Saccharicrinis fermentans DSM 9555 = JCM 21142: one gene and its partner. The protein of the gene in region 1 interacts with the protein of each later gene in a pairwise test. Links are inferred from orthologs where the notes say so. Each region holds a gene or a part of one and is shown on either strand. Other genes may lie near its edges.

Evidence for each region. Proteins that work in one complex are often made in the same cells at the same time.
Region 2: the proteins of hflK (region 1) and ftsH interact in binary tests that used the Escherichia coli proteins (3 or more experiments, as listed by UniProt). The link is inferred for Saccharicrinis fermentans DSM 9555 = JCM 21142 from one-to-one orthologs.

Annotation. Positions count from the first base shown.
Region 1 is NZ_KI912107.1:682,183-690,401, reverse strand. What follows is about bases 5,320-8,219. They hold hflK (FtsH protease activity modulator HflK), read left to right. Parts: upstream 5,320-6,233; coding sequence 6,234-7,205; downstream 7,206-8,219. Other genes in these bases: hflC (protease modulator HflC), read left to right, coding at 7,498-8,219; CYTFE_RS0102940 (PepSY-associated TM helix domain-containing protein), read left to right, coding at 5,320-6,051. Also shown: CYTFE_RS0102970 (hypothetical protein), read right to left, coding at 1-229; CYTFE_RS0102965 (endonuclease/exonuclease/phosphatase family protein), read right to left, coding at 943-1,860; CYTFE_RS0102960 (haloacid dehalogenase type II), read left to right, coding at 2,464-3,132; CYTFE_RS29275 (DUF1858 domain-containing protein), read right to left, coding at 3,235-3,465; CYTFE_RS0102950 (hypothetical protein), read right to left, coding at 3,468-3,911; CYTFE_RS0102945 (DUF2024 family protein), read left to right, coding at 4,241-4,504; more of CYTFE_RS0102940, read left to right, coding at 4,507-5,319.
Region 2 is NZ_KI912107.1:4,001,186-4,008,554, reverse strand. What follows is about bases 2,613-5,581. They hold ftsH (ATP-dependent zinc metalloprotease FtsH), read left to right. Parts: upstream 2,613-3,057; coding sequence 3,058-5,106; downstream 5,107-5,581. Other genes in these bases: rsfS (ribosome silencing factor), read left to right, coding at 2,661-3,035. In the rest of the region: CYTFE_RS0116350 (NUDIX hydrolase), read right to left, coding at 5-610; pyrE (orotate phosphoribosyltransferase), read left to right, coding at 618-1,250; CYTFE_RS0116340 (hypothetical protein), read left to right, coding at 1,308-1,724; CYTFE_RS0116335 (biotin--[acetyl-CoA-carboxylase] ligase), read right to left, coding at 1,755-2,498; CYTFE_RS0116315 (phosphatidate cytidylyltransferase), read left to right, coding at 5,590-6,402; CYTFE_RS0116310 (hypothetical protein), read left to right, coding at 6,543-7,115; CYTFE_RS26880 (SpoIIE family protein phosphatase), read right to left, coding at 7,259-7,369. UniProt on the Escherichia coli protein: Acts as a processive, ATP-dependent zinc metallopeptidase for both cytoplasmic and membrane proteins. Plays a role in the quality control of integral membrane proteins.

The sequences.
Region 1 (8,219 bases):
TGTCACTATTAATTTCGAAATCAAATTGAAATACGTGGTAATCATTATTGTAATGATATTTACCCCAACTTTTTGCAAGTTCAATATTATCATCCCAAAAATAATAACCTGAACCTAAGAATTGATATTTCTCTTCATCCATATTGTGCTCTGCAAAGAAAGGAACATTAGTTGTCACATAATCAATTCCTCCTTCTTTTTTGCATGTATGATGAGCAATAGTCTTCATTGGTTTAATTTCTAGGATGCAAATATATAATTTATATTGTAATAATGATGAAAAAGAACAGGCTACAATCGAATAGGTGGCTGACAGGATTGTAGCCCTGCCAGTGCACCTTTCACAGCACGACTTTTTACTCCATAAAAAGTACGTACGGGTAACTTCGTTATTCCTCTTCACAAATTAAAATACTATTTTAATTTATTCGAGCATATACGGCGGTTCCCTACATCATGGGGAATCGAAGATCGCCGGAGCCAATAACGAATTATCCCTTGAAGGTAAAGAAGAAGTTATTTCATTGTACATGGAAGCTAAAGCAATATAGCCACGCTTCTGAAGTCTTTTTATCGTGATGGTAGTCCCTAATATTGGACTTTGCCAACAAAGATTATGTTTTATTGGTGTTAGCGATTTCCGCTTTGCTCCAATTCAATGTAAATATGCGGTCTGCTACATATTGCAAAGTAAAAAAATGCTCCAATCTGGATGTCGATTGGAGCGTTGGAATTCTCTAAGTTTTACTGGAATCTTTTGGAATTAATCGAAATTAGTGGGTGTTTTTTGGAATATTCTGACAACTATTAGACTTTTTCCAATTGTGCGGCAAAAGATCAGCCAAATCCAATGAGTAATCGCTATTATAAACAACTATCCTCGTTAACACATCGCTCAGCCATTCTCTTGGGTTACCATTTGAACGATTTCTCAAATATTTATCATTCAAAGCTGAGCACTACTTTTACGGGGAAATGATCAGAAGGCATACGTACAACATATTTCGTTAAAGATACTTCTTTCGGAAAATTCCCTGACTTCTCCGGTTTACTCGCCTCTATTTTAGCACGATAACTATCTGTTAGTACGCCATAACGTTCAACGGTAAAACCGTTACTTACAAACACATGATCAATGCGACTATCTGTTTTTCTATCTGCCATAAAGTTATTGAAAGTACCATTTAGAGCATACCTTATTTTCGCTGTTTTATAGGCGTCATTTAATAAGTCTGATTCTTCCAACACCGCATAATTCCGGCTATGTTGATCAACATTAAAATCGCCGGTTAAGATCACAGGTGTATTCCCACACATCTCGGTAATCTTTTGAAGAACTAGCTTAGCACTATTTTTCCTTGCTTCTACGCCAACATGATCCATGTGAAGGTTAAAAAAGAAACACTCAAATCCAGTATCAACAGCCTTGAACTTTGCCCACGTACAAATCCGTGGCAATACAGCATCCCAGCCTCTATTAGGTCTATCGGTTACTTCCGACAACCAAAAATTGCCTGATGACAACACTTTAAACTTTTCTTTCTGATAAAAAATAGGAGCATATTCACCCTGTGTTTTACCATCGTCACGTCCTACACCTACATAAGCATAACCAGGCAATCCGACCAACATGTCCAACAGTTGGTCATGCAGTACTTCCTGCGCTCCAAAAATCTCAAAATCATTAAACCGTATCAAATTGCAAATTATTGGGCAACGCTGTTTCCATCCATTTCCCTTTATGGAATCAGATGAATTGTGGTTGCGAACATTAAAAGACGCAACCGTTAATTGTTCAGCACTTAATACCTGAATTCCAAATAAAACAAGTACCCAAAAAGTAAATAATATTCGTTTCATTTCATCTATTTAAATATATCTTTCAATGGTCATAAAGAGCTCGCCAAAGTTAATCATCTACCATATGGAGGGAAATGTACAGCTATTTTTAAAAATCTAAATGTATATAATATTAACTAAAAAAGGAAGACCAAGAAACGACAACTATATCTCAGCAAAATCCTACTGTTCTTTATATAAGAATGATCGTCTTTACGCACTCTGGTGATCCTTCCAAACAATACTATTAATAAATTTTCTATATCCACATTTTTCAATTCAGATTATTCTGATATAGCTGGAATGAAACAAGGAACTGCATTTATTTATACATCATGTATCGATATAGATAAAGCACTTTTAATGTCGAAATATTAAACAGGATAAACAATAGCTATTTCGTATATTGCAGCACTATTAAACCTGCCGTTAAGTAAAAAGCCCATAAAACGAGCCATAGGTATAAATTCACAGACAGGCAGATGATTAATTTCGGCGAATTCCATCTAGGCACAGAAAGATAAATTTAATCATATGAAACGAGCCATGAGAGTGATCTCTCACACAGGTGAATGATTATCACGGCGAGTTCCATATGGCAACTGAAAAACAAATTATAATCATATGAAAGCAGTATTTTTCGACATGAATGAAACCTTGTTAAACTTAAGTCTTTTAAAAGAACAGTTTAACAAATACTTTGATGATCAATATGTACTAAAATATTGGTTTACCAAATTATTACACAGCTCTACAGTGATGGGAATAATGGATGAGTATAAGAATTTTGGCGAATTAGCTGAAGTTGCCTTAGAAAATCTCTTTAACGAAAATAATAGAACCTTAACAAAAGAGACAAAATCAGAAATACTAGGTGCTTTTAGAGAATTACCCACCTATAAGGATGTTCGGCCTGCCTTACAATGGTTAAAGAAAAATAATATTCGGGTAATAGCCGTTTCTAACTCATCATTAAGCATGATTGAAGAGCAACTAACGAATGCCGGAATCATTGATCTATTTGATCAATATTACTCGGTAGATGCAGTAAAGAAATACAAGCCTTTTAAAGATATTTACCAATACGTAGCCAAGCAAGAAGCCATTGCCGTTCACGATATTGTAATGGTGGCCACCCATGATTGGGATTTATTTGGTGCTAAAAAAGCAGGTTTAACAACTGCCTATATTCAACGCAAAGAAGAACTATTTCACCCTCTTTATGCAAAAGCAGATTTTTACGACACCGACTTATCAGCATTATTAACACAAGTATTTAACCCGGTAAAATAATCCAATCAAGAATGGCACCCCATCTCTTTTTTTAACCATTATTGTTTAACGCCAATGATGCATTGGAACTTCGTCAAAGATTTTCTAATACGTTTTTCGGGTTTAACGATGTTTGGAATTATACAAGGCTACCCTATCCTCTAATTTCTGAATCAATTCTTCCACTTCAAAATCACCACGTCCAGCAATCATTTCCAAGGTTGCTACATTACCCATTGTATTAAAAACAACTGGATTATTGAGTTGCTTATATTTGGGACTTAGTGAAATTAGAAATTCCTTTAAGTATGGATATTTTTTTAGTAGTGGCGCAATTACAGCTCCCTTATGAATTTCTAAAGTTTTAACGGCTTCTTTTGTTTTCTGCTAAAGTGAGTGTTTATCTGCCTGAGTTTATCATATAGCTCTAACCATTCATTTTTAATAAACTTGGTATTCATTTTTGCCTCGATACCTCGAAGCAAAGCCTCTAATGCATCCACTTCGTTGAGATAGGTCTGAATTGGATGTCCTTGAGGTAAATGACTATCCTCTGTTCGTAACACATCTTCAAAAATATCAATAATATCATCCATACCCTCCACCATAACTTCATCCGTTATGCCATATTCAAGTATATGTTGTTCACCATAAGCAAACTCTTCGGGAGTGATAAACGTAAATGAATCATTCACTAGCTTTTTAGCTTCTGCAGGGCTCATCTCTCGCCTAAAAACTTTTAGTTTTATATCAAGAATCTTTTTTAACTTTTCCTCATCGAGGTTTAAATACGCTTTCATGTTAACCTTTATTTTTGTTAGTCTTTTGGAACCCGACAAAATAGCTAGCCACTAGCCAGATAGAGAATAATATTCCCCCACCAGGTTCCCTTAATGTCAAATTATATAACCATCGCTTACAATATAGCTCAGCACAACATGTACTAAACCAGATTCTAGCCTCCCTGTTTTTAACTACAATCACATATAACAATTCGTGAAGATACAGCATAAAATCATAATAAAAGGATATACATATCTTTTTATAAAATGTTTCTATATTTGCAATCAGCAAGCAAAACTGAAAATTAAGACGATTTATTAACTTCAAACATTAAAATAAGACACCTATGAAAGTAGCAATATGGGATACCTACGTAGAAAAAAAAGATGGCAAGAAGATGCATTTTGATATTGCTGTTCCTGAGGAAGAAAAAAATGCCTTAAAAATATACCATTTTGGACAAGAATACCTAAAGGGAAAAGATGTTCAATCAGAAACGCTGAGTGCAAAAGAATGCGTATTTTGCCATATTGAGAATGCAAATGAGGTAATGGTCAATGCCATACAAAGTAAGGGGTATTATATTATTGAAATGGAGAATTGCGATTAACTATGAGGAATTCAAAGAACAAAGTGACAAAGATCTTTAAAAAGCTGCATAGATGGCCCGGCTTAATCATCTCATTTTTGCTATTATACTATAGCATCACAGGTATTTTCATGAATCATAGAGAATTTTTCTCTGGGATAGATATCTCAAGAACGATCCTCCCTGCAAACTTCCGGTATCATCATTGGAACAACGGTGCCATTAAGGGAAATTTGATCATTAATAGTGACAGTATACTGGTATATGGCAATATAGGAATTTGGCAAACAGATTCTAGCTTTAAAGAATACCGCACCTTCAATGCAGGTTTTCCACAAGGAATGGATAACCGAAAGATTTTCGACCTTCATCGCTCGCAAGATGGAAATCTATATGCGGCAACACATTTTGGTTTGTACGCCTACAACAAAGAACAGTTGGCATGGACTAAATTTCATCTTGATGTAGAGATAAAAAGATTTGTGTCTATTGAAAGTATAGGTGATACCATTTACGCAATGAATCGTTCCTTTTTATTCAAGGGAAGGTCAAAGGGAAGTGAGACCGAATTCAAAAAGATTGAATTAAAAAAACCCAAGGACTACAAAAACCAAGTGAGTCTCTTTGAAACCATCTGGCAAATTCATTCCGGAGAAATACTGGGTTTGCCTGGGAAGTTATTTGTTGATTTACTCGGTATTGTAACCCTCTTCCTTTCCCTTTCCGGCATCATTTATTTCTTCTTTCCTAAATGGATTAAACAACGGCAACAAAAATCAAAAGAGAGAACAAAAATCATTAAAATAAATCGCTGGTCGTTAAAATGGCACAATCATCTGGGCGCATGGACTTTTGTTTGCTTAATCATACTTTTTTTTACCGGTATGTTCCTTCGGCCTCCTTTGTTAATAGCCATTGCCAGGTCAAAAGTAACACCTATTAAATATTCTCATCTCGATCAGCGCAATCCTTGGTATGATAAGTTAAGAGACCTACTATACGACGCAAACAAAAACATCTTTCTACTATCCACTTCCGAAGGCATGTATCACCTATCAACCAACAACTTAACCCCCATCCCTTTTAAAATACAACCACCGGTTAGCGTAATGGGCATTAACACATTGAAACCCTACACACAGGGAGCCTACATGATCGGTTCATTCAGTGGTTTATTTCTTTGGCATCCGTCACACCCCGAAATATATAATTATGCACAAGGTGAAATTTACAAGGGAAATCATTCCGGTCGTCCCATTGGTGATTATAAAATCACTGGACATTTGACCGATACAAATGGCAATCAATACATGGTAGACTACGACAAAGGTGTTATTCCTTTGAATCACCATGGGCACTTTCCTGAAATGCCAGAGAATGTATTAAAAGAATCAAAAATGTCGCTCTGGAATTTGTCACTGGAAATACATACCGGCCGTTTTTTTCAGCAGCTAATCAGCAGCTTCTACATCCTAATAGTCCCCCTTTCCGGACTAATAGGAATGATGGTCGTATTAAGTGGCTATCTACTATGGCGAAAACGATATAAAAAGAAAAATATACCATAGTTTTTTTGTATATTGTTCACAATATTAGTTGAACACATAGGTTCATTCATATTCGAAGATCATACAATTAAGTTGTTTACTCATCTACACACTAAGATTCAATACCTTACATAAGAAATTTACGCAAACAGTTATGAAAAGTATCCGAATACCATGTGTAGAAAAAAATAAATGCATAACAAATGGAAAGTAATTTTAACAATTTCAAAATCGAATCTCCTCTTTTGAAAAACATTCTGAAGTACAGGAAGATGATCATCATCGCCTTTTTTTCATTGCTGATTTTCTTTGGTTCTTTTTTTCAGGTTGAACCAGAAGAAGTGGGTGTTATTACCCGTTTTGGTAAATATGTAAGAAAAGTTGAACCAGGGCTGAATATGAAAATGCCTTTTGTTGAACAGGTATACAAGGTAGCTGTTGAAAGACAACAAAAGTTAGAATTCGGCTTTCGAACACGTAAAGGTGGCTCTCAAGCACAGCATGCCAGATCGGGTGTTAAAGATGAGTCTTTAATGCTCACAGGCGACCTTAATCTGGCTGATGTGGAATGGGTGGTACAATACCGTATTAACAAACCATACGACTATCTTTTTATGGTAAGAAACCCGGAAGGCACACTACGTGATGTATCGGAAGCTGCTCTTCGACAAATCATTGGAGACCGCACGGTAAATGAAGTACTAACCGTAGGACGTACAGAGATAGCCACCAAAATGGAAGTGCTTGTGAACGAAATATGTCAGGAATATTCACTGGGTGTTAAGGTAGATCAGATAGTACTGCAAGATGTAAACCCTCCAGAACCGGTAAAAGCTGCATTTAATGCTGTCAACCAAGCACAACAAGAAAGAGAAACCTTGATTAATCAGGCAAAATCAGAGTATAATAAAGTAATTCCCAAAGCAAGAGGACAAGCCGAAGAAACCATACAAAAAGCGGAAGGTTTTGCTACAGAACGGGTGAATAACGCACTCGGTGAAGTTGCCCGTTTTAACGCAATCTACAAAGAGTACGTAAAAGCTCCTGAGGTTACCAAAAGAAGAATATACCTTGAAACCATGGGCTCTGTTTTACCAAAACTAGGTAGCAAGATCATCATTGATGAAGAGGGAAACAGTGTTTTACCATTATTACAGATGCAGTTGAATAAATAGCACTTTTAAATGGTAAAACAAGCCACTAAAAGCACTGCCTACCTATTAGAAGAGATCAGCGCAATAGTGAGATCAACACATACTTCTTTGTAAAACAAAGCAATACCATATGAAACGTGTTATGAGAATTGTTTCACACACAGAAGGATGATTAGTTTTAATGAGATCCATAGGACCATTAAAAGTTAAATATAAACAGATGAAACGGGCATGAGCAGCGCAAATGATTGGGCACATAGATGAACAATTGAAATTTGCACAGTTTAGTAAAGTTTCACTAATTTTTAAACAAATGAAAAATAATAAATTCATACTTATATCCGTCGCTTTGGCTGTATTGCTAGTTGTAATATTTCAAAGTGCATACGTGGTAAAAGAAACAGAACAGGTTGTAATTACTCAGTTTGGTAAACCTGTTGGAGAAGCAAAAACAGAACCCGGTCTAAAATTTAAAACACCTTTTATTCAAAAGACCAATTATTTTGACAAACGCTACATGGAATGGGATGGTGATCCTAACCAAGTCCCCACAAAAGATAAAAAGTTCATTTTTGTTGATACGTATGCACGATGGCAAATAACAGACCCATTGCAATTCTTCAAGAGAATGACCAACGAAAGAGGTGCTCTTACACGTTTAAATGATATATTGGATGGAGAAACACGGGATTACATAGCAGCCCACGATCTGGAAGAAGCAGTACGATCTCAGAACAGAACACCAGCATCTTCCGGAGCTACGGGAGAAATGATCTCAGACTCACTGGATATCATATCTGTTGGACGTCAACAACTGCAAGATAAAATTCTTATATCTGCCAACGAAAAGGCCAAAGACCTGGGTATTATCATCCTAGATTTTAGATTCAAAAGAATTAACTATGTGAAAGAGGTGAGTGCTCAGGTGTACGAACGAATGAAAAGTGAAAGATTTCGTATAGCCGATAAATTTCGCTCCGAAGGTCAGGGTGAAGCCTCTCGTATTAATGGAGAAAAAGAAAGAGAGCTAAAAAC
Region 2 (7,369 bases), 3.3 Mb from region 1 along the record:
TGTATTATAATTCATCCAATACTTCTAAGATACTTGGATAAGTGTTTTGTGTTACCTCTTCAATGTCATTGGCTCGGATCCATTGCGCCTTTGTGATGTCTTCTTCCAGCTGAGGTGTAGGGCTAGCATTTCCTTTGTATTTCATCTCATACCAATAGGTTTTTTTTAGGATGAGCCGTCCTTTTAATGTATATGTATGGTAGGTGGGAGATAGTGGCCGGGTAATCTTTAATGGATTAATCGCACATTCTTCTTCCACCTCACGTAGTGCTGTTTCTTCCATTGTTTCTCCTTTCTCGGCTTTTCCTTTGGGTAGATCCCAAACACCCAAGCGATGGATAAATAAAATCTCCTTGTGGTCGTTGAATACCACACCTCCGGCCGCATTTATATTTTTAAAGCAAGCGGAAAATAATTCCATTAGCTCATTGATGTCATGGTGGTAGATATAGGCTTTCTTTATTTCTTGTTTTCTTTCGAAGTTTAAAATAAAGTCAAGTAACTCCTTGTGGTTTGAGTATTTGAATATTGCATCGAAATCCGGACTGAGATCCCTTTCAATATCCTCTGTTAAAAAAACAATTCTATCCTTAAAAAAAACTTTATACATTTGCAGCATGAAAAAAGTATCAGAAACTATCGCAAAACAATTATTGCAAATTAAGGCAATTAAATTGCAACCAGCAAACCCATTTACGTGGGCTTCGGGATGGAATTCTCCTATTTATTGTGACAACCGAAAAACATTGTCATACCCAGAAGTGAGGGATTATATAAAGTCAGGATTTGTAGCTTTAGTGAATGAATTATATCCTCAGGTGGATGTTATTGCCGGTGTAGCTACTGGAGCAATAGCACAAGGCGCCTTGGTGGCAGATGCCTTGGATAAACCTTTTGTTTATGTGCGCTCTTCTCCGAAGGGGCATGGAATGGAGAACCTGATTGAAGGTGATATTTCTGCAGGTAAAAATGTAGTGGTTATAGAAGATCTGATTTCCACTGGAGGAAGTAGCCTAAAGGCCGTGGATGCATTGCGTAAGGAAGGTTGTCAAGTGTTGGGGATGGCCGCTATTTTTACGTATGGCTTTCAGGCTGCGGTAGATAATTTCGTTGAAAAAGAAGTGACGCTTCATACCTTGAGTGATTATCAAACTTTGATAGAGGTGGCCGTACAAAGCGGGTATGTATCGTCTGACGATGTGAAAACATTGTCTAACTGGAGAAATGACCCTGCACATTGGGGTAAATAACCTGCTGGGACAAGAAGTGCTAACTGATACTTTAAACTTGAAGAAAGAATACGTGACATGACAAAGTTCGAAAGCGAAATTAAAAAAGCATTATATAGCCAAGAGAAAATTTTTTCCTTCATATCCAATTTTAATAATTTTAAAGATCTGATACCTCAGGATAAGATTAAGGATTGGCAAAGTACTGAAGATACTTGTCGATTTAAAGTGGATGGAATAGGTGAAGCCGGTCTTAAGATTGTGGACAAAGAACCTGTGAAAACGGTCAAGTATTCAACCGATGGCAAAGTGCCTTTTAACTTTTATTTATGGGTGCAACTTAAGCAAGTGGCGGAAAACGATACGCGCATAAAACTCACCCTAAAAGCTGATTTGAATGCGATGATGAAGATGATGGTGGGTAAGCATGTGGATAAATTTCTGAATATGTTAGGTGATGCCATTGCCAGCTATGATTATGACGGTCATTGCTAAAGTATTAGTGGTATTGTTTTCTTGAGATATCTAATGAATGATAAATGTAACTTCTTTAAAAGCGTAAGTTCTTTTTTCGCCGGTTTGGGTTTTGAGTTGTAAATGTCCATATTCATTGATGCCGGTTATTTGTGCCATAAACTCACCATGGTGATCTTTGTATAGATGAAAACCTTGCCTGCGGTATAGATTGTTCAGGTACAATTGGTTTAACTTTGCTGAGTTTCCGCATTTTATGTCATTAACATACGCAGTGATGGCATGTACTACCTTTGATAGGATGGTAATAAGCTCAAAGTCTTGCCCGCTGATGTTTTTTAAAGAAATAGGGTTGGGAGCATCACTGGTGAAATACTCTTGGTTGATGTTTAAACCAATGCCCACTATGGAATCGCTTATGGTAGTCCGTGAGATGGTGTTTTCTATTAAGATTCCGCCTATTTTTTTGTCGCGATAATAGATGTCGTTGGGCCATTTGATCGAAAAGTCTTGTGAGAAGTCCTTAAATACATGAATAATTCCCAGCGCAACCGCTTTTGAAATGATAAATTGATCTTGTATTTCAATATAAATAGGTTTGAGCAGTAGGCTGAAAGTGAGGTTTTTGTTAGCTTCGCTTTCCCAATAATTGCCTGCTTGGCCTTTTCCGGCTGTTTGCTTGTCTGTAATTACTATCGTGAATTCAGGAACATTCGCTTTTAATGCCTTCAGTTTGGTGTTGGTTGAAAGTAAATGCTCGAAATGTAATATGTTATTGGGTATTTGTACTGACATAATATAAAAATAATTGCGCCAAATTGTCATCGTGGCAGGTGATTCTAAATGAAGGTACAAAAGTAGTTAGTAAAAGCGAATATAAAAAAATAGTATCTTTGTGTTTTTCTAGTAAATTAGCACCTTTAAAGGTCGATATAACAAAAAAAACTTATAGATTTAATGACAAGTAAAGAAAATAACGCAGCTGAACAATTGGTAGATGCGGTTGTTGAAGGTATTCAAGATAAAAAAGGCACAAATATTGCTATTTTAGATATGCGTGAAATTGACGGCAGTGTCTGTCAGTTTTTTGTTATTTGTGACGGGGACAGTAATACACAAGTTGGTGCGATTGGTGATTCGGTAGAGGATTTGGTGAGAGAGAAGTTGGGAGAAAAACCGTATCATATTGAAGGGAAAGAAAATGCAGAATGGGTTTTAGTAGATTATGTGGATGTAGTAGTGCACATATTTCAGCGTCCCATACGTAGTTTTTATAACCTGGAAGAGTTGTGGGCGGATGCCCGACGTACCGACATAGAAAACATATTTTAGTCAGTTATTTATTATTTAGCGAATGAGCGAAGAGCAAAAACAAAAGAACGAACCTGTTAATCAGGGAGGAAACAATTCAAATCCAAAGTTTCCAAAGTTCAATGGGTACTGGATATATGGCATTATTTTACTTCTAATGATTTCCTTTTTTATGGTTAATCAAGAGGAGGTAGTGAAGAAAATGCCTTACAGTAAATTTACGGATCAGGTTTTACCATCAGGTGATATAGAAATGTTAACGGTGATTACCAATGAAAGTGCATTGGAAGTGACTATTAAAAGTGATAAGCTGGAAAACTACAGAGATGAGTTTGGAGATAATTTTTCTTCACTGATGGAAGGAGGCCCTCATTTTTTAGTGAAGGTGCCTTCTGTGGATAGCTTTGTGGAAGATCTGCGTCGTGTTGAACAGAGTCAGCAGATATCTATTCCAAATCGTTATGAGCAACGATCCAATTACTTTAATGAGGTGCTGAGTTTTCTTTGGCCTCTGATATTATTGTTGATTATTTGGGTTTTTATTTTCAGAAGAATGGGTGCCCAAGGTGGCGGCGGTGGTGCTGGAAATATTTTTAATGTTGGTAAATCCCGCGCTAAGGTTTTCGATAAGGAATCAAATATTAATGTTAATTTTCTGGATGTGGCTGGATTGGCTGAGGCCAAGCAGGAGTTGGAAGAGATAGTGTCTTTTTTGAAAAGACCGGAAAAATATACCAACCTCGGCGGTAAAATACCTAAAGGAGCATTACTAGTAGGTCCTCCCGGAACGGGAAAGACTTTGTTGGCCAAGGCTGTGGCCGGAGAAGCTAATGTGCCATTCTTTAGTATGTCGGGTTCTGATTTTGTGGAGATGTTTGTGGGAGTGGGAGCTTCCAGAGTGAGAGACTTGTTTAAAAAAGCCAAGGAAAAGGCACCTTGTATTGTATTTATCGATGAGATAGATGCCATAGGTCGGGCTCGTGGTAAAAGTCCTAGCATGGGAGCCAATGATGAACGTGAGAATACACTTAATCAATTGCTGACCGAGATGGATGGTTTTGGTACTAATTCTGGCGTGATTATTTTAGCTGCGACAAACCGTGCCGATATTTTAGATCGTGCATTGATGAGAGCGGGTCGTTTTGACCGTCAAATTCATGTGGAGCTGCCTGATATAAATGAAAGAAAGCAGATTTTTGAGGTGCATTTACGCCCATTAAAATTGAGCGAAGAGGTGAAATCTGAGTTTCTGGCCAAGCAGACTCCTGGATTTTCTGGAGCCGACATTGCCAATGTATGTAATGAAGCGGCGTTGATAGCTGCCCGTGGTGATAAAACAATAGTGGAGAAAGAGGACTTCTTAAGTGCAGTGGATAGAATCGTTGGTGGCCTTGAAAAGAAAAATAAAATCATATCTAAAGACGAGAAAAGAGCCATCGCTTATCATGAAGCAGGTCATGCCGCCACCAGTTGGTTGTTGGAATATGCCCATCCTTTGGTTAAGGTTACTATTGTTCCAAGAGGTAAGGCATTGGGTGCAGCCTGGTATCTTCCCGAAGAAAGGCAATTAACAACTACCGAGCAGATGTTAGACGAAATGTGTTCTGCATTGGCGGGTAGAGCAGCTGAAGAACTTGAGTTTGGTAAAATATCTACGGGTGCTCTGAATGATCTTGAAAAAGTTACAAAACAGGCTTATGCAATGATCGCCTATTATGGTATGGGTAGGGGATTGGGTAATGTGAGTTATTTTGATTCCAGTGGACAAAATGAATATGGGTTCACAAAGCCTTATAGTGAAGATACAGCTCAGGTGATTGATCAAGAGGTGTCTAAGCTCATTGAAGAACAATATCAACGCGCAAAAGATATTTTAAGGAGTAATAAAGATAAGCACGCACAATTGGCTAACCTGCTTCTTGAACGTGAGGTTATTTTTAGCGAGGATTTAGAAGCTATTTTTGGGAAAAGAAAGGTAAATAAACATATTGTTCAGTTAGATGATAACGGACATGAGTCTTCTGAAGCGCCAAAAAGTGAAACGGATCAAAGTAAGGATGCCTCTCCTGATACAGAAAGTGAGAAGGAGTAGGGTCTGGTATAAAAGCGCAGAAGAGCGTATGGCTTAAGTTTAGAGAATAAAAAAAGGAGGAATGGTATTGATACTGTTCCTCCTTTTTTTAGTGTGCCGTGCATGGTATTTAACGTGATTCGCTTTATAGAGAAACATCTTTACCTGAAAGTAAATAGGGATAAAACATCGGTGGTTTACTACAACCGTATTAAGATTCTGGGTTACTCCTTTTATAAAACAAAAGGCGAAACTCGATTACTCCTTGGTTTTTAGCTTCTTGAATTTGATGGGAGATTTATTGCAGAATGGATGACTTTTGGTGGACTTGTGATCAGCTATGCGTGTAGGGTAGAGCTTAGAATAAACAAAGTATTGTGGTATCGCTAAAGAAACATGGGGGATGGAAACGCATGGATCTAAAGAATTATTTGTTTTTATTGCCAAAAATGAATGAAAATTGGTTTAACTGCTTATTTTTGCAAATGTATCAATCCATTACAAATGAATAATTTTTGGCAACGAGTTCTTACGGGTATCCTTTTTGTTATTGTAGTAGCAGGTGGAATTTTTTATCATCCATTCTCCTTTTTTGCTGTATTTTTTTTGGTTGTAATTGCCGGAATATACGAGCTTAATGGCTTGCTGGAAGCTGCCCAAATAAAAACCAATTTTTTGTCTGCTTTGTCCATCGGAGTTTTTGTGTATGTAGCTACCTTTCTTACGCAATCAGGAATATCTGATTTCGCTGTCTTTTATTTGCTTATACCTATTGTATTATTGGTTTTTATCAAGGAATTGTTCGATATGGATGATAAGCCATTGGAACGTATTGGCTCTAGTTTGTTGTGTGCTGTGTATATTGGTGTACCATTGGCCATGTTAAATTCATTGGCTTTTGTGAAAGGGATATATCATTTTGAATTGCCGCTCGCTGTGTTTATACTGGTTTGGATAAACGACACGGGGGCTTACTTGTCTGGTGTGAGCATAGGCAAACATAAGTTTTTTGAAAGAATATCTCCTAAAAAAACCTGGGAAGGAACCGTAGGTGGTTTTTTGCTTACATTGATGGGCGGTTATGTAATATCCTTATTTTGGAAAGATTTAAATGTGGTACAGTGGATTACGTTGGGAGGTATTGTTTCTATAATGGCGGTATTGGGGGATCTTATTGAATCCTTGTTTAAAAGAAGTATTGGTATTAAAGATTCGGGTAATATTTTTCCAGGACATGGAGGTGTCCTAGATAGGTTTGATGCGGTAATATTTGCAATTCCCATGGCCGTTTTCTATATAGAAGTGATTGTTAGATAAACAATACGCTCATCCAATCGTCGCATTAATCTGTTTGCACAATAATTTGGTGGTTCTTTTGCCTCTTTATTGCAAATGTGTAATATTTTATCGAATTTGTAAGTGCGTTTCTTTATTACGTTTCTTTAAAATATATATACATGAATAACTCTTCTATTTGTTCGGTGTTAGATACAAAGGTTCGGATTTTTAATTTTTTCGCTTTTTTGTTTTTTGGGGGTCTGGCTGTGTTATTTCTCTATTATAAAACATTGGGTGGTATTGGTTTTGCCATGGCTAGTGGTTTTTTTGGACTGATGCAAGGCCTAATAAGTATTTTCTTAGTCTGTTTGTCATTATTGGGAACTTATGTACTATGTAAAAATAGGGGTGGAAGAGCGAAGCTTATTTTAGCCCTGGTGTCTGTATTGTTGTTTGCCTTTGCACTTAATCAGGCTATTATATGGAAATTTAAGTATGATGAAGGCCTGTTTTTTGGCGGGGATGTTCTGACTAAGTTGAGTGTAGATGATATGTTGTATTTTACCCTTTATTATTTCATTACTTTTTTTCAGTGGCTATTCGGGATTGTTTTAAGTCTTTCTTTTATGATCAGTTCCGTGAATGGAGAAAGCACTGCAAACTACCTGAATAGGGCGCATTTATTTTCCCTATTAAAACCTTTTGTATTCTCTGTTTTCTGTGTTTTTTTATTTTTTCATTTGTGGACTTAAGGCCGAAAACTGCATTCGTAAAATCTATTACCTATTCACATTGTTGCCAATCGAGATGCCAGCTAACTTGTTTCAATCACCAAAGCTGGTGCTATGCCTCAATTGCTATTGTATTTTTTATAAAGGATTTATTTATGCCGAATTTAGAGTTTTATCCCCATGAATAATACGTCGTCTATTTGTTCCAGGTCTCCTTTCCAATTATTAAAATATTCTTTAATAATTTTACCTTGACTGTCCATTGGTTTTTTACG